DNA from 2 places in the Amycolatopsis pigmentata genome. Region 1 is predicted to be linked to the other one. Evidence: riboswitches for the same ligand, from Rfam matches in the RefSeq annotation. Region 1 holds a riboswitch; the other holds the start of a gene.
The links. A riboswitch is a leader RNA that binds a small molecule or an ion and turns the genes downstream of it on or off. The one in region 1 is predicted to bind glycine.

Region 1 (8,501 bases):
AAGTCCCGTTTGAGGATCGAGTTGACGGCCAGCGTCCCGAGCCCCTGCACGCCCGACACCATTTCGATGACGATGGCGCCACCGAGCAGTCGTCCCGCCTGCAGGCCCAGCACGGTCACCACCGGGATCGCGGCATTGCGCAGGATGTGACGCCGGATCAACCACATCGTCGAGCAGCCCCGGGCCAGCGCGGTGCGGATGTAGGGCCGGGCGAGCACGTCACCGACGCTGCCGCGGGCGTGCCGGGCCAGTTCGGCTCCCGTGGCCAGCCCCAGTGCGACCGCGGGGATGATGGCATGCTGCAGCCATGGGCCGAACCCGTCCGACAGGGACGCGTATCCGGTCGCCGGAAGCCACTTCGTCGCCAGCGAAAAGATCAGCACGAGCAGCATGCCCACCCAGAAGCCGGGCATCGCGATGCCGACCGTCGCCATCAGCGACACCGCCCGGTCGATCCAGGTGCCCTGGCGCAGCCCCGCGATGATCCCGGCCGGAACGCCGACCGCGATCGCGATGAGCAGGGCCAGGATCGTGATCGACAGGGTGGCCGGGGCGGCGCGCATGATCGCGCCGCTCACCGTCTCGGACGAGAACAGCGAGTTTCCGAGGTCACCCCGCACCACGTGGCCGAACCAGGTGAAGTACTGCGTCAGCAGCGGGCGGTCGACGCCCAGCTGGTGCCGGATGGCATCCACGCGTTCCGGTGTGGCGGCCTCGCCCGCGGCGAACTCCGCCGGATCGCCCGGCACGAGATGGATCAACAGGAACGTCAGCACCGAGACCAGCCACAGCACGACGACGCCGCCGAGAATCCGCCGGATCACCGAATACAGGCCGGCGAGCCCGGATCCGCGCCGTGGACGACGACTTTCCCCCCGGTTACCCGGCACCGGAATACGGTCGGGTCTTGTCGCGACGCCACTGACGCGCCGCTCATCGGACGGTGATTCTTCGCCGTCCGATGGGGCTTTCCGTGGCTCCATTGCCACCTCCCGATCATGAAGGAATCAAGAATATGGTGAAACCAGCATCGAATTCATGGCCGGGGCCGGCCATGCCCTGATTTTCGGACTTCTTTTCAACGCCAGGGTTTTTCGCTCGCGGTTTTCCGGGAATGGCTCGTTCGCCCGCGGGTCAATCAGCGACGCCGGGGCGACAGGGGTGGACATGACCATGGGCAGTCAGCATGTCGTACCTCACGTGTTGCTCTCCTCACCCGAAGTTCATGACGAGAGTAGTTCCAGCTAGACGGAGGTGAGAGCAACAATTCCGGCGGCCGCTGTTGCCCTGGGCGCAACACGGGTCGCGTCCCGCCCGGTGGGCCACTCGATGGCGGGGGCCTTGGCGGACCCGGCGGTGGGTACTGCCGGGGTGACCACAAATCGGGACCTTCATCTTTGTTTTCCAGCCCGAAGACCTTGCCGCGTCACCGGCCGTATCGTGACGGTTCGACAAGTGCCGATGCGGGCCCACAGTGAGGTGGACATGACCAAGCCAGCGCCGCGTGCCGGATGGCCGACGCCCTTTCGGCCACGGATCTCGGCTTCGTTTTCCTACCGGCTGCACGCCATCTTGGCCGCCAACGGCCTGTATCGCCGGGTCGCGGCGAGGCTCGAACGGGCCCCGCGCGCGTATCGCGCTTTCACCACCGTCGAACGTGTCTCGAAGGAGCGTTTGTACGGGTGCCGGATGTGCGGCCAGTGTGCCCTGCCCACGACGGGCTACGCGTGCCCGATGACCTGCCCCAAACAACTGCGCAACGGCCCGTGTGGCGGCGTGTCGCCGGACGGGAACTGCGAAGTGCACCCGGAGATGCGGTGCGTGTGGGTCATCGCGCACGAGCGCGCCACCGCCGCCGGGCACGGCAGCGATCTCGGTCTCCTGCACCGGCCGGTGGACCACCGCGAACACAGCCGCAGCTCCTGGATCAACTACTGGCTCGGCCGCGACGACGAACTCGCGACCGACCCGCGATCTCGTCCACTGCTGCCCATTGTGGAAGTCTCATGACGACGGCTGCTCCGGGCCTGCGCGCCGCGATCGACGAGAAGCGCTTCGCCGTCACCGCCGAGCTGGGACCGCCGCGAGGCGCCGACACACAGCAGATCGCCCGTAAGGCCGACCTTTTGCGGGGCTGGGTCGACGCGGTGAACGTGACCGACAACCAGGGTGCCCGCGTCCGGATGTCGAGCCTCGGTGGTGCCGTGCTGGCCCAGCGCGCCGGGCTGTCCCCGGTCATGCAACTGACTTGCCGCGATCGCAACCGGATGGCGTTGCAGTCGGACCTGCTCGCCGCCGGTGCGCTCGGCATCCCGCACGTGCTGCTGCTCACGGGTGATCATCCGCGCGCGGGCGATCACCCGGAGGCGAAGCCGGTGTTCGACCTCGACGGGGTGCAGCTGGCCTGGCTGGCCAGGACGTTGCGCGACGACGGTGTCCTGGCGTCCGGAGAGAAGGTCGATGGCCGTCCACAGTGGATGATCGGAACCGTGGAGAACCCGTTCTCCCCGCCCTTGTCCTTCCGTGCCGGACGGCTGGCGAAGAAGGTCGCGGCGGGCGCGGAGTTCGCACAGACCCAGTACGTGTTCGACCTCGCTGTGTTCACGCGGTGGATGGCCGAGCTGAGGGATCTGGGCGTCACCGAGACGTGCGCGGTGCTCGCGGGCGTGGGACCGATCCGGTCGCTGCGCATGCTGGAGTTCCTGCGCACCAGCGTGCCCGGCGTGCATGTGCCCGCGGAGATCGAACGCCGGCTGCGAGGCGTGCCCGCCGATCGGGTCGGCGACGAAGGAATCCGGCTGTGCGCGGAGACGATCCAGCAGTTGGCGGAGATCCCCGGGGTCGCGGGGGTACACGTGATGGCCTTCGGCTTCGAACGCGGTGTCGCCGAGATTCTCCAGCGGGCCGGGTTCACCCGCACGGCCGGATCGTTCGCCGCCGGTTCTTGAACATCGTGACGGGTGGAGGAGAGGGTATGAACGCGTTGGTCATCGACGGAAGGGCCGTGGCGGCCGGGGTCCGCGCGCGGGTGGCACGGGAAGTGGCCACGCTGCCCACTCCTCCGGGGCTGGCCACCGTTCTCATCGGCGACGATCCGGCCTCGGCGATCTACGTGCGCAACAAGCGCCGCCAGTGTGCCGAGGCCGGAATGCGCGACCTGCACCGGCACCTGCCCGGAGAGATCACCCAGGAGGCCGCCGCCGCGGTCGTCGACGAACTCGCCTCCGACCCTCAGGTCACCGGAATCCTCCTCCAGTTGCCCCTCCCGCCGCACCTCGACGCCGCCGCCCTCATCGAGCGCATCCCTCCGGAAAAGGACGTCGACGGACTCACCGAGCGCAGCACCGGCCGCCTCGCGCTGGGCAGGCCGGGGCTGCGTCCCTGCACCCCCGAGGGGGTGATGGTGCTTCTCGACGAGATCGGTGCGGTCCTCGAGGGCGCGCACACCGTGGTCGTCGGCCGGTCCAATCTGGTCGGCAAACCGATGGCACAGCTTCTGTTGCAGCGCAACGCCACCGTGACCGTGTGCCACTCCCGTACTCGTGACCTGGCGGCCGTGTGCCGGACGGCGGACGTGCTCGTGGTCGCCGCCGGCGTGCCCCGGCTCATCGGCGAGGACGCGGTCAAGCCGGGAGCGATCGTGCTCGATGTCGGCATTCATCGCACCGAGAACGGGTTGTGCGGCGATGTCGACACTGACACCGTCCGCGAAATCGCCGGTGTGGTGACCCCGGTGCCCGGTGGCGTGGGTCCGATGACCATCGCGATGCTGCTCCAGAACACCCTCACCGCCGCCCGGGAAAACCCGATCACCTGATCGACTTGCCTGACGACGCTCTCGGGGTTTCCGCCCCGGGCGAGCGTGGCCGGCGCCGACCACGTGTTGCGCTCAGGTCAACGGCGGTCTGCGCCGGCCGGCGCTGTGCCGGGCCGCCGCGGCGAAGTCGCCGAGGCCACGCGGATCCGGGTTGACCGCGCTGAACGGGCCGATCTACTGTCAGAAGCCCTCAACTTCATACCGCGCCGTTCCAGCCGGAGCGGGAGAGATCCCATCGGTGACGGTGGGGCGCCGAAGGAGCAACTCTCCCCAGAAACTCTCAGGTCCCCCTACCGCTCCGGCGAGGCGAACTCTGGAAAGCCGGGATTTCCGATCCCGCACCCACGGTGCAAGCCCCTCCGAGCAGGCGGTGAAACTCTCAGGTACCGATGACAGAGCGGGGAGGTGCCCAGCGCCACGATCCGTGGTGCCCGAAACAGGGAGCCTCCGAAAATGCCCTTGAGCGCGTTCGATCTTTATTCCGTCGGTATCGGGCCGTCCTCTTCGCACACGGTGGGCCCCATGCGTGCGGCGAAACGTTTTGTCGACAGGCTGCGGGAAGACGGCCTGCTCGCTTCGGTCATCCGGGTCAGAGCGGAGTTGTTCGGATCGCTGGGCGCCACCGGCCACGGGCACGGCTCGGAGAAGGCGGTCATTCTCGGTCTCGAGGGTGAGGACCCGGCCACCGTCGACACCGACACCGCCGACCAACGGGCGGCGCGTGCCAAGGAAGAGGGCAGGCTGTCGCTCGGCGGGAGCAAGGTGATCGATTTCACCGCGAGCGAGGATCTGGTGCTGCATCGGCGCAAATCCCTGCCCGCGCACCCCAACGGCATGGTCTTCACCGCCTACGGCGCCCAGGGAACGGTCCTGTGCGACCGTACCTATTACTCGGTCGGCGGCGGTTTCGTGGTGAACGAGGACGCGGTGGGTTCGGACCGGATCGTTCGTGACACCACCGAGGTGCGCTATCCCTTCGGCACCGCCGCCGAGCTGCTGGCCATCTGCGCTCGTGAGGGGCTTCGCGTGAGCGACGTGATGCTGGCCAACGAACTGTCCTGGCGGTCCGCCGAGGAGATCAGGACCGGGTTGCTCGGGTTGTGGAACGTCATGGTCGCCTGCGTCGAGGCGGGTTGTCACCGGGACGGCGTCCTGCCCGGTGGTCTCCGTGTCCCGCGGCGCGCCCCGGGCCTGTTCCGGACCCTGACGTCCGAAGTGGACAGTGAGGACCCGCTGCGCGTCCTGGACTGGGTCAACCTCTACGCGCTGGCGGTCAACGAGGAGAACGCTTCCGGCGGGCGCGTCGTCACCGCGCCGACCAACGGTGCCGCGGGCATCATTCCCGCCGTGCTGCACTACTACGCCCGGTTCGTCCCCGGCGCGGACGACGACGGCGTCGTGCGGTTTCTCCTCACGGCCGCCGCGATCGGCATCCTCTTCAAACAGAACGCCTCCATCTCCGGCGCCGAGGTCGGTTGCCAGGGCGAAGTCGGATCCGCCTGCTCGATGGCCGCGGCCGCGCTGTGCGAAGTTCTCGGCGGCACGCCGGAACAAGTGGAGAACGCGGCCGAGGTCGGTATCGAGCACAACCTCGGCCTCACCTGCGACCCGGTGGGCGGTCTGGTGCAGATTCCGTGCATCGAGCGCAACGCGATCGCCTCGATCAAGGCGATCAACGCCGCCCGGATCGCCATCAACGGCACCGGCCGTCATCAGGTCAGTCTGGACAAGGCCATCAAGACCATGCGGGACACCGGCCGTGACATGCACGTCAAATACAAGGAAACCGCCCGAGGCGGCCTCGCGGTCAACGTCATCGAGTGCTAGGTGGCCCTGACTCGTCCATGTTCGAACCCATCGTCCGTTTTCTTCGGGATCACACGGGTACCCGCCGCTGAAGGACAACGTAGGGAAGGAACATGGTTGTATCCAAAGCGGCGGGACGCGAGGCCACCGAACGCAAGCCGGTCGAGGTGTTCGCGCTCATGGCCGGAGTGGTCTTCCTCGTGGCAGGCGTGCTGGGGTTCATTCCCGGAGTGACCACCGGTTACGACGCGCTCGAGTTCGGCGGACACCATTCCGGCGCGATGCTCTTCGGCGTCTTCCAGGTGTCCATCCTGCACAATCTCGTGCACCTGGCCTTCGGCGTCGCCGGACTGGCGGCCTTCGCGACCCGGGCCCCCGCGCGTGCCTATCTGGTGCTGGGCGGCGGGATCTACCTGGTCCTGTGGTTGTACGGCGTTGCCGTCAGCAAGGCGACCCCGGGCAACTTCATTCCCGTGAACAGCGCGGACAACTGGCTGCACCTGGGACTCGGGCTCGGCATGATCGGGCTCGGCGTCCTCGCCACGGCCATCGAACGTGGGCAGGGCACCTATCCGGCGCCCCAGGACCAGGGAGAACGGTAAATCCGGTGCGGGGCGCAGTTCGTCGGCTATCGCGCGACGGGAGCCTGCCAACCTCGTCGCAGCGCGATCAGACGCACCACGAAGACGAGGGTGGCCGCGGCAATCTGCTCCGGCGCCTGTAACACGTGCAGGCGGTAACAGGCATAGACGGTCACGGCGCCGATGAGTGCGGCCAAGGCATAGATTTCCGAGCGCAGGACGATCGGGATTTCACGGATGAGCACGTCGCGGATCACCCCGCCGCCGATGCCGGTGATCACGCCGACGGTGCACGCGCCCACCAGCCCCAGCCCTTGCTGAAGCCCGAGCTTGGTGGCCGTCACCGTGAACAGGCCCAATCCCGCGGCGTCCAGCACCAGGTAGGCGCGACGCAACCGTTGGACCTGCGCGTGCATGAGGAACGCGACCAGCCCGGCGACGAACGCCACCGCCACATACGGCCAGTGCCGCAACGCGAACGGAGGTGTCAGCCCGAGCAGCAGGTCACGCACCACGCCACCGCCCAACGCGGTGATACCGGCAAGCACCGTGACTCCAAAGAGGTCAAGCCGCGCGCGCACGCCGGCCAGCCCTCCCGAGAGCCCGAACACGAAGACACCCATCAGGTCGGGCACCAGCACCTGCAACGGCTCGTCAGTCACGCCCGCAGACTAACCCCGAGCAGGCCCGCGTCGAGACCGTCGAGCGACGAGATCCGCGCCGCACCAAGGCGGGTCTCCGGGAAAATACCTGATTCCTGTCGCGGGAATCGGCGATACCGTGCGATGATGCGCGGTCCCCGTCTTCGATCCACAAGGCATCCCGATCGTGAGGCCGTCGATGCCGGGAACGGGTGGGTGCCGAAACAGGCGATCAGACATGTCCTGCTGATCCTGGCCGGAGGATCCGCGGCTTTCCTTGTGCCGTGGACGATCTATCTCCAGAGCACGCTACCGGACCGGTTCGGCACCGGCAACTGGCGGCTGGCCTGGGTGGGGTTCGACGTGGCGTTGCTGACCTGTTTCGCCGTCGCGGCCTGGCTCGGCTGGCGGCGCCGGCGTGGCGTGGTTCCGGCCATGACGGTCACGGCGGCCTTGCTCTGTTGTGACGCCTGGTTCGACGTGATGCTCGACTGGGGTGGGCCCGGCGAATGGAGCAGCATCGCGATGGCCGCACTGGCGGAGTTGCCCGTCGCGGTGCTGCTGGCGAGTTGGGCGCGCCCGCTGCTGACCGCGGGCATGCGCAGCCGGCCGTTCGCCGTGACGGACATCGAACTGCACACCGATCCCGGCTACCGGCGCCTTCAGGAAACGCTCTCGGTGAACGGGCCGTCGACGATCGCCGGGCTGGCAAAGACACTTTCTCTGCCCGCGCACGAACTTCAGCGGATGCTGGACCGGCTGGCACAGGCCGGCCGGGTGACCCGCCGCCGCGACGGCCGGTGGCGGGTGACCAAGCTGAACCTGCGGCCGCCCGTGGCGACCGAACTCGCCGACGCGGACCAGGCGCGGCTAAGGGCCTTTTACGACGCGAAATACGACCATGAACTACGACTGTTCGGCTGGGCGGCACGACATCGCGAGCAGTTCGGGTCGTGGGGTCGCGGTCACCGGGCGAGTACCTACCTGACGGAACGGGAACTCGCCGAGTTCACCCAGGAATACGAGGAACTGCTCACCCGCTACTGCCTGCTCCACGACAGCTCGGCGGCCGGCACCCGGGAGGTCGCCATCCGCTGGTACGCCTTCCCGCAGCCGGAGGACGCGAGCGACGTGATCGGGATCGAGTCTCCGAACCACGCGTGAGAGAGCTGGTGCAGGCCCGTTGCCAGGCACCGCAACGAGGACGAGAAAATACCCGATCGAGTGATATCGATGGTGAACTTCACACAGGTCGCCCGCTCGGTGCCCCGGTACCTCATACTTGCGAGTGAGATCGATCGGCTTGGTCCGGGGAGGGGCGGAGACGGTGCCGGACTGCGCTCAACCCGCTCATGTCCCCGTGGCCGATCTGCCGGAAGCGGTGGACAGAGCCGCCGAGGAACGCGACTGGGCCGCGCTTGAAGCGTTGTGCGACAGGCACATCCTCGCGGTGGAAGGCGAACTCGCCGCTCGGCTGCTTTTCGTGCTCAGCCAGGTCCCGAACGAGGAGCTGCGCGCGCGACCACGCCTGATGATCTCGTGGGTCACCGCCTACCACGCGGCGAACCAGTCGGACGCGGGCGAACTCCGGCCGTACTTGCGTCAGTACATGGAGCTCGGTACCCGCCTCGCGGCGACAATGGACATAGCCAGGGA
Region 2 (8,501 bases), on a different contig from region 1:
ACGTCGACACCGAAGCGGGAAAGGCCGCGGCGCGGGAGACCGGCGGCGAGTTCGTCGCCACCGACGTCACCGATGAAACCCAGGTCGAGGCGCTGTTTCAGACCGCCGTGGACACCTTCGGCTCGCTCGATGTCGCGTTCAACAACGCCGGCATCTCCCCGCCGGAGGACGACTCGATCCTGACCACCGGCCTCGACGCGTGGCGAAAGGTCCAGGAGGTCAACCTCACCTCGGTCTACCTGTGCTGCAAGGCCGCGATCCCGCATATGCGCAGGCAGGGCAAGGGCGCCATCGTGAACACCGCGTCCTTCGTCGCCGTGATGGGCGCGGCGACCTCGCAGATCTCCTACACCGCGTCCAAGGGCGGGGTGCTGTCCATGACCAGGGAACTCGGGGTCCAGTTCGCCCGTGAGGGCATCCGGGTCAACGCGCTGTGCCCCGGCCCGGTCGACACGCCGCTGCTGCGCGAGCTCTTCGCGAAGGATCCGGAGCGCGCGGCACGCCGGCTGGTACACGTGCCGATGGGGCGCTTCGCCCAGGCCGACGAGATCGCCGCCGCGGTCGCCTTCCTGGCCAGCGACGACGCGTCGTTCATCACCGCCGCGCAGTTCCTGGTGGACGGCGGGATCTCCGGCGCCTACGTCACTCCGATCTGATCCAGGGCCCGCTCAGAACCCCACGGTCCCGTCGATCCCCTCCCGCAGGAAGTCGGCGTGTCCGTTGTGCCGGGCGTACTCGTGAATCATGTGGATCATGACCATGCGCAGCGACACGTCCTTGTCCAGGCGTGGCCAGTAACCGACGACATCGAGCGAAGGAGCATCCCGCTCGATCCGGCGTGCGTGCTCGATTTCCGCTTCCCAGGCGGCGAAGGCTTCCTCCCGGGTGGCCGTGCTCGCGTCGTACGCGGCCTGACGGTCGCCCTCGGGCGACCAGACCAGCGGGACGTCTTCGCCGTTGATGACCCGCCGGAACCAGACGCGCTCGACCTCGGCCATGTGCCGGACCAGGCCGAGCAGCGACAGCGTCGACGGTGGCATCGACTGGCGCCGCAACTCTTCGGTGCCCAGGCCGTCGCACTTCATGGCCAGCGTCGCGCGGTGGAAGTCGAGGAAACCACGCAACATCTCTCGCTCGTCCCCGACCACGGGCGGCTCAGGGCGTTCGGTGCCTGGCATACGTTCGTTCTCCCTCACGGTCACTCTTCTCGCAGCTCATGGAAGGTGTGGGCCGGCGTGGCGCGGCCAGCCGCGTGACGCCCCGGCGGCTATACTCTCAATCGACGACAACCGAATATCAGGCCGTGACGAGCCGGAGCGGGAGAGTCCCCGTCATCGAACGGGGCGCCGAAGGAGCAACCTCCCCGCCAATCTCTCAGGTACCAGCTACCGCTTCTGGCCAGGCCACTCTGGAAAGCAGGCGCCCAGAGCGTCTCACCCAAGGTGAAAGTCGCGCGAGCGGCGAAACTCTCAGGTGCCATGACAGAGGGGGAGTTCCCACACCCAGTGAGAGGAGCTCCCGGATGTCCTTCGCCGACCGCCATATCGGACCATCCGTCCACGAGCAGGCCAAGATGCTCGCCGAATGCGGGTACGACAGCCTCGACGCCCTGGTCGACGCGGCGATCCCCGCGGCCATCCGTGACCCGCGCGAACTCGATCTTCCCCCGGCCGCCTCCGAAGCCGAGGCGCTGGCGGAACTGCGTGCCCTCGCGGCCAAGAACCGCCCGATGACCCAGATGATCGGGCTCGGCTTCCACGACACGATCACCCCGGCGGTGATCCGGCGCAACGTCCTGGAGAGCCCGGCCTGGTACACCGCGTACACGCCTTACCAGCCGGAAATCTCGCAGGGCAGGTTGGAGGCGCTGCTCACCTTCCAGACCATGGTCTCCGGGTTGACCGGTCTCGACGTCGCCAACGCCTCGCTGCTCGACGAGTCCACCGCGGTGGTCGAGGCGGTGTTGCTCATGCGGCGGATTTCGAGGGCGCGCTCGCAGCGGGTCGTGGTGGACGCGGAGTGTCTGCCGCAGACGGTGGCGGTGCTGCGCACGCGGGCCGAGGCGACCGGCATCGAGATCGACGTGCGCGATCTGGCCACCGGGCTGCCGGACGAGTTCTTCGGCGTCGTCGTCCAGTACCCGGGCGCCTCCGGTGTGGTGCGGGACAGGGAATTCCACCAGTCGGTCGGTGAGGCGGCGAAGCGGGCGGGCGCGCTCTGCACGGTCGCCGCCGACCTGCTCGCGCTGACCATGATCGTTCCGCCCGGGGAGCTCGGCGCGGACATCGCGGTGGGCACCACCCAGCGTTTCGGCGTGCCGCTCGGCTACGGCGGGCCGCACGCCGGTTACATCGCGGTGCGGTCGGGTCTCGAACGATCGCTGCCCGGGCGGCTCGTCGGCGTCTCCACGGACGCGGAAGGCCGTCCCGCCTATCGCCTCGCGCTGCAGACCCGCGAGCAGCACATCCGCCGGGAGAAGGCGACCTCCAACATCTGCACCGCGCAGGTACTCCCGGCCGTGCTGGCCGCGATGTACGCGGTGTACCACGGGCCGGACGGCCTGCGAGGCATCGCGGAACGCGTGCACGGACTGGCGGCCGGGTTCGCGGCCGCGTTGCGCGACGGCGGGGTCGAGGTGGTGCACGACACCTTCTTCGACACCGTGCTCGCGCGCGTACCGGGCCGCGCCGCGGAGGTGATCGCCGAAGCCCGGCGGGCCGGGATCAACCTCGGGCGCGTCGACGACGACCATGTCCGGATCGCCTGTGACGAACTGTCCACTTTGGACATCATGGGTGCGGTTCTGCGTGCCTTCGGCCTGCCGGACCGCGGCGAGCCCGGCTCGTCCACGCTGCCGTCCGGAGTGGCCCGCACCAGTGCCTTCCTCACCCACGAGGTCTTTCACGCGCATCGGTCGGAGACGGCCATGCTGCGTTATCTGCGACGGCTTTCGGACCAGGACTACGCGCTGGATCGCGGCATGATCCCGCTCGGTTCCTGCACCATGAAGCTCAACGCCGCGGCCGAGATGGAGCCGGTCAGCTGGCCGGGGTTCGCCGGCCTGCATCCGTTCGCTCCCGCCGAGGACGCGGCCGGGTACCTCGAACTGATCTCCGGGCTGAACACCTGGCTGGCCGAGGTCACCGGCTACGACCAGGTGTCGTTGCAGCCCAACGCGGGCAGCCAGGGCGAGTTGGCCGGCCTGCTCGCGATCCGCGCCTACCACCGCGCGAACGGCCAGTCCGAACGTGACGTGTGCCTGATCCCGTCCTCGGCGCACGGCACCAACGCCGCGTCCGCCGTGCTCGCCGGGATGCGGGTGGTCGTCGTCGCGTGCGACAGCGATGGCAACGTGGACCTGTCCGACCTCAGGTCCAAAGTAGACGAACATGGTGAGCGGCTGGCCGCCGCCATGGTCACCTACCCGTCCACGCACGGTGTCTACGAGAACGACATCGCCGACCTCGCGCGGATCGTGCACGAACGCGGCGGCCAGGTGTATGTCGACGGCGCCAACCTCAACGCGCTGCTCGGGCTGGCCAAGCCGGGCGAATTCGGTGGCGACGTTTCGCACCTGAACCTGCACAAGACCTTCTGCATCCCGCACGGTGGCGGTGGTCCCGGTGTCGGGCCGGTGGCCGTGCGCGCCCACCTGGCGCCGTACCTGCCGAATCACCCCGCCTTCGCGCAAGCGGGACCAGACACCGGTGTCGGGCCGGTCGCCGCGGCACCGTTCGGATCGGCCTCCATCCTGCCGATCTCGTGGGCCTACATCCGGATGATGGGCGCGGCCGGGCTGACCCGCGCGACCAAGGTCGCGGTGCTGGCCGCCAACTACATCGCGGCCCGGCTCGCCCCGCACTACCCGGTGCTCTACTCCGGCCGGAACGGACTGGTCGCCCACGAATGCATCCTGGATCTCCGCGCGCTCACCAAGCGCACCGGCGTGACTGTGGACGACGTGGCGAAACGCCTGGTGGACTACGGTTTTCACGCGCCGACGATGTCGTTCCCGGTGGCCGGTACGCTGATGGTGGAGCCGACCGAGAGCGAGGACGTCGCCGAGATCGACCGGTTCTGCGAGGCGATGATCTCGATCCGCCGCGAAATCGACGAGGTCGCCGACGGACGCTGGCCGGTGGAGCGCAGCCCGCTGCGAGGCGCGCCGCACACCGCGGAGGCGCTCACCGGTGACTGGGACGCCCCCTACGACCGGAAGACCGCGGTCTACCCCGACGGGGTCTCGCCGAAGGCGAAGTACTGGCCGCCGGTCCGCCGCATCGACGCCGCCCGTGGCGACCGGAATCTGGTCTGCTCCTGCCCGCCCCTTTCCGACTACGCCGGGAGCTGAAACCGTGCGCACCTCGCTCTACGATGTCCACAAAGGACTCGACGCGCTGTTCACCGACTTCGCCGGCTGGGAGATGCCGGTGCGCTACACCAGCGAACTGGCCGAACATCGCGCGGTCCGTGAGGCCGCCGGGCTGTTCGACCTTTCGCACATGGGGGAGATCGAGGTGACCGGCCGCGAGGCGGGCGCCGCACTCGACTACGCGCTCGTCGGCAACCTCTCCGGTGTCGAGCCCGGCCGTGCCCGGTACACGATGATGTGCGACGCCGAGGGTGGCGTGCTCGACGACCTGGTGGTGTACCGGATCGGCGAATCGCAGTTCCTCGTCGTGGCCAACGCGGGCAACGCCGCCATCGTGTTCGCGGAGCTGCTCAAGCGGACCGGAGCCTTCGACGCCGAAGTCACCGATCGGTCTTCGGAGACGGCGTTGATCGCGGTCCAGGGCCCGCGTGCGGCCGACATCGTGGGCACGGTGACCAGCGCCGACCTCGCGAGCCTCAAGTACTACGCCGGTATGCCGGCGAAGGTGGGCGGCCAGGAGGTGTTCCTCGCTCGCACCGGTTACACCGGTGAGGACGGTTTCGAGCTTTTCGTTCCTTCGCCCGAAGCAGAGGCGCTGTGGAGTGCGCTCACCGCGGCGGGAGAGTCCCACGGGTTGCTGCCCGCGGGGCTCGCCAGCCGTGACACGCTCCGTCTCGAAGCCGGAATGCCCTTGTACGGCAACGAACTCACCACCGCGGTGTCCCCCTTCGAAGCGAATCTGGGCCGGGTGGTGAAATTCGCGAAACGGGATTTCGTCGGCAAAGGGGCTCTCGAGCGGCGCCGTGAACCGGCCAAGGTGCTCGCGGGCCTCCGGGGTGCCGGCCGTCGCTCGCCACGGCACGGCTACCGGGTGCTCGACGGCGAACGCGAGGTCGGAGAAGTGACCAGTGGAGCGCTCTCCCCGACGCTCGGGTATCCGATCGCGATGGCTTACCTGCCAAAAGAACTGAGCGAGCCGGGCACGAAGCTGACCGTCGACGTCCGTGGACGCAGTGAGCCGGTGGAGGTCGTCGAGCTGCCGTTCTACCGGCGTTCCTGAAACCGGTACGCCCTGAAGGCTTTTGCCGCGCCAGGACGTTTTTGGCCGCGGTCAAGAGCGTCTCCGTCGCGTCACCCGGAACAGGCGATGAATGGTGCGGGGTAGCCGACTATCGTCGGAGTTCCACCCCGGTTCGAAGGAAAGGGGGTGGTAGGACTGCCGATCGAGAGGGTTGTACCCAGGCCGGATCCGCCTGGCCCGACTTCGATCCGCGGACGTCGCGCGGATCCGGCCGTGATCACGACCAGGGGAGCCGGATATGACCAGGAAATACACCGTCGTCCAGGGCGAGACACTGTCCGGAATAGCGCTGAAATTCTACGGCGACGCCGAACTGTATCCTCTCATCGCCCACGTCAATGGCATCAAGGATCCGGACGTTGTTCACGTCGGGCGGGTCCTCGCCATTCCGGACGCGAAGGGTTACCATTCCTACGTCGTCGCCAGCGGTGACACGCTTTGGGCTATCGCGAAGCGCTTCTACGGCAAAGGGAAACTGTTTCCCGCCATCGCCGAAGTGAACGACGTCCCGGACCCGGATCTCATTCACCCCGGGCAGGTCCTCGCGATCCCGCCGGCACCCGTGGGTGCGACCCACGGATGAAACGCCGGTAGGTCATCGTCGCGGGGGCGGTTCCGAGGCCGCCCTCGCGACGCTGTTGTACGTGATCACATCGAGGCCGCGCTCCACGTCTTTCCGTTGCTCCTCCTCGATGACGACTTGCCCTTCATTGAGCCGTTTTCATCCTGGCCGGGATATGTTGGCAGGTAAGGGGTTGTAGGTCAGGCGCTGCTTGGTCATTGGCGTGTGGGTGCCGTGAACGTGGTAAAGCCCTTGGTAGGACAGTGATCGACCAACTTCGGGCAAGCACCGAATGCACGGCATGAACCCGCAGGTCATCTCCTCCCCGGCCAGCACGTGATCCACCCCGTACAAAGCCCGCAACAAGCCCGAGTCCTGCAAGGACGCGAACCGTGCCCGGTTACGCGGCCCCGGCGAACGCGCGAACGCCCAACTCAAGACCTGGCGCATCCTGCGCAAACTCCGCTGCTTGCCCCGACGCGCCGGGAACCTGGCCAAAGCCATCCACGTCCTGCGGAACTACGAACCCGCCACAGGATGAAAAAGGGTTCACTCTTTCGTGTGCCGTCGTTGTGACGTTTGTCGACTGCGTGTTCGATACCTTTGATTCATGTCAGCTGAACTTGATCCGCCCGAACCGGCGGAACCCCTTGTGCCTGAGGAAGCCGTGCCGTGGCCGGCCGTCGGCGGGGACGGTGATGTGTTGTCCTGTCTGGAGTCCGCGGCTGTCGGGTTGCGGGAGCTCCGGGTGGCGAGGTGCTCGCGGGCCAGGTTGCCGCGGATGGTGCAACGGTTGCGGGTGGTGCTCAGCCAGGTGCAGGCGGCGCAGTTGGAGGCGGTGGCGGAGTTCGACCGCGTGGCCCCGCAGCCGTCCAATGTGGCCTTGGAGTTGTCGCTGGGTCTGGCGGTCAGTAAACACACCGCGCGGTATCAGATCGGGCTTGCTCACGCGCTGACCACGCGGTTGCCCAACACGCTGGAAGCGATGCGCCGTGGGGAGATCGACAGCTTCAAGGCCAGCCGCGTTTATGATGTCCTTGTCCAACCGGTAGGACCAGCCGGGGAGATCCTTCGTTCCGGCACCTTCACGATCACAACGCCGACCAACGACCAGTACACCAGCGACCCCGAACCCCTGCACTCAGCCCGAACCGACCCCTTCGAGGACCCACCACCCGACGACCCGCCTGCCGATGACCCACTACAGAAGGGTCCTATGTGGACATCAGTCGCGGCCGTCGACGCGCCGGTCTTCCTCACCTCGGCCACATGGTCGCACGAAATCACGCGGGCCGTTCCCAGGATGGATTGGAGCCCGAGCAAACCCGGCGTCTGGTGAAGAGTCGATCTACCGCATCGCCCGCAGTGATCCCAACGGGCTGGGGCAGCCCTTGACCACCTGGAGCCTGGCATCATCATCTCCGCGCGGACCGTCGGCCGGCACCTGCTGCGCCTCGGCCTCAACCGGCGCCGGTTCCTCGACCCCACCGGCGACGGCAACCGCCGGCCACGACGGATCATCGCCCGCTGGCCAGGGCACATGGTCCACCTCGACGTGAAGAAGACTGGCCAGATTCCCGATGGTGGCGGCTGGCGCATCCACGGCAGGGGCAGCGACCAGGACCGGCGGGTCGCACGCGGCAAAACCCGCGGCGGCCGGCCCCGCTACACCTACCTGTACTCCGCCGTCGACGGCTACTCGAGGCTGGCCTACACCGAAGCCCTGCCCGACGAGAAAGCCCGCACCGCCATCGGGTTCGTCCACCGCGCCCGGGCATTCAATGTCACCAACGTCATGGCCTCATACAACTGGTTCACCCGGCGTTACATCACGAATTCATATCGAACCGGTGCAACGGCCCTGACCGTTGCCCCCATCTGAAGATCGTGACGCTTTCACGGAAGCAGCGAAAGTCCAGCAAGGTGTGGCGGCGCACCCGCCGCACCCTCTACGTGCTCACCGGCCTGGCCCTGGGGGTCCCGGCGATCGCCTTCATGATCGGTTACCTGCTGTGGGACGTGGAAAGTCCACGACATGTCCTGGCGGAACTTGACCGGACCGTCGTGCTGAACTACTCCGACGGCACACCGATGATGAAGATCCTTCCCGAAGACGGCGACCGTCAGTACGTCCAGTTCGCGGATGTGCCCGCCAAGCTGGTCAGCGCCATCATCGCGGTCGAAGACCCGACCTTCTGGACCAACGACGGGTTCGAGCCCCGGGGCATCGTCCGCGCGATGGTCACCGGGGTGGGCGGCGGCTCGGGGATCACCCAGCAGTACATCAAGAACTCCACCGGTGACGACGACGCCTCCTATTTCCGCAAGTTCAAGGAACTCGTGCTGGCGACCAAGGTCACGCGCGAGCGGAGCAAGCAGGACATTTTCGAGAGTTACGTCAACCTCGTCTCGTTCGGCCGCAACACCCACGGTCCGGCAGCGGGGATGAACGCCTACTTCGGCAAGCCGCTGGCGAGCATGACCTG

Region 2: it holds a riboswitch for glycine, as region 1 does, so the genes downstream of both, gcvP (aminomethyl-transferring glycine dehydrogenase) here and ACFSXZ_RS26065 (L-serine ammonia-lyase) in region 1, are expected to answer to the same signal.

What each region holds. Positions count from the first base shown of each region.
Region 1 covers NZ_JBHUKR010000015.1:53,595-62,095, reverse strand. The annotation lists gene ACFSXZ_RS26085 (ABC transporter permease) at 1-890, opposite strand, end outside; gene ACFSXZ_RS26080 (methylenetetrahydrofolate reductase C-terminal domain-containing protein) at 1,486-2,010, shown strand; gene ACFSXZ_RS26075 (methylenetetrahydrofolate reductase) at 2,007-2,948, shown strand; gene folD (bifunctional methylenetetrahydrofolate dehydrogenase/methenyltetrahydrofolate cyclohydrolase FolD) at 2,975-3,817, shown strand; glycine riboswitch at 4,029-4,123, shown strand; glycine riboswitch at 4,125-4,223, shown strand; gene ACFSXZ_RS26065 (L-serine ammonia-lyase) at 4,271-5,644, shown strand; gene ACFSXZ_RS26060 (DUF4383 domain-containing protein) at 5,737-6,225, shown strand; gene ACFSXZ_RS26055 (trimeric intracellular cation channel family protein) at 6,252-6,866, opposite strand; gene ACFSXZ_RS26050 (MarR family transcriptional regulator) at 7,062-8,009, shown strand; gene ACFSXZ_RS26045 (LuxR C-terminal-related transcriptional regulator) at 8,206-8,501, shown strand, end outside.
Region 2 covers NZ_JBHUKR010000009.1:11,795-20,295, forward strand. The annotation lists gene ACFSXZ_RS19535 (3-oxoacyl-ACP reductase) at 1-656, shown strand, start outside; gene ACFSXZ_RS19540 (DinB family protein) at 669-1,178, opposite strand; glycine riboswitch at 1,308-1,401, shown strand; gene gcvP (aminomethyl-transferring glycine dehydrogenase) at 1,523-4,351, shown strand; gene gcvT (glycine cleavage system aminomethyltransferase GcvT) at 4,356-5,432, shown strand; gene ACFSXZ_RS19555 (LysM peptidoglycan-binding domain-containing protein) at 5,692-6,036, shown strand; partial or broken gene ACFSXZ_RS19560 (IS5/IS1182 family transposase) at 6,359-6,556, shown strand; gene ACFSXZ_RS19565 (hypothetical protein) at 6,626-7,354, shown strand; partial or broken gene ACFSXZ_RS19570 (IS481 family transposase) at 7,424-7,795, shown strand; gene ACFSXZ_RS19575 (transglycosylase domain-containing protein) at 7,903-8,501, shown strand, end outside.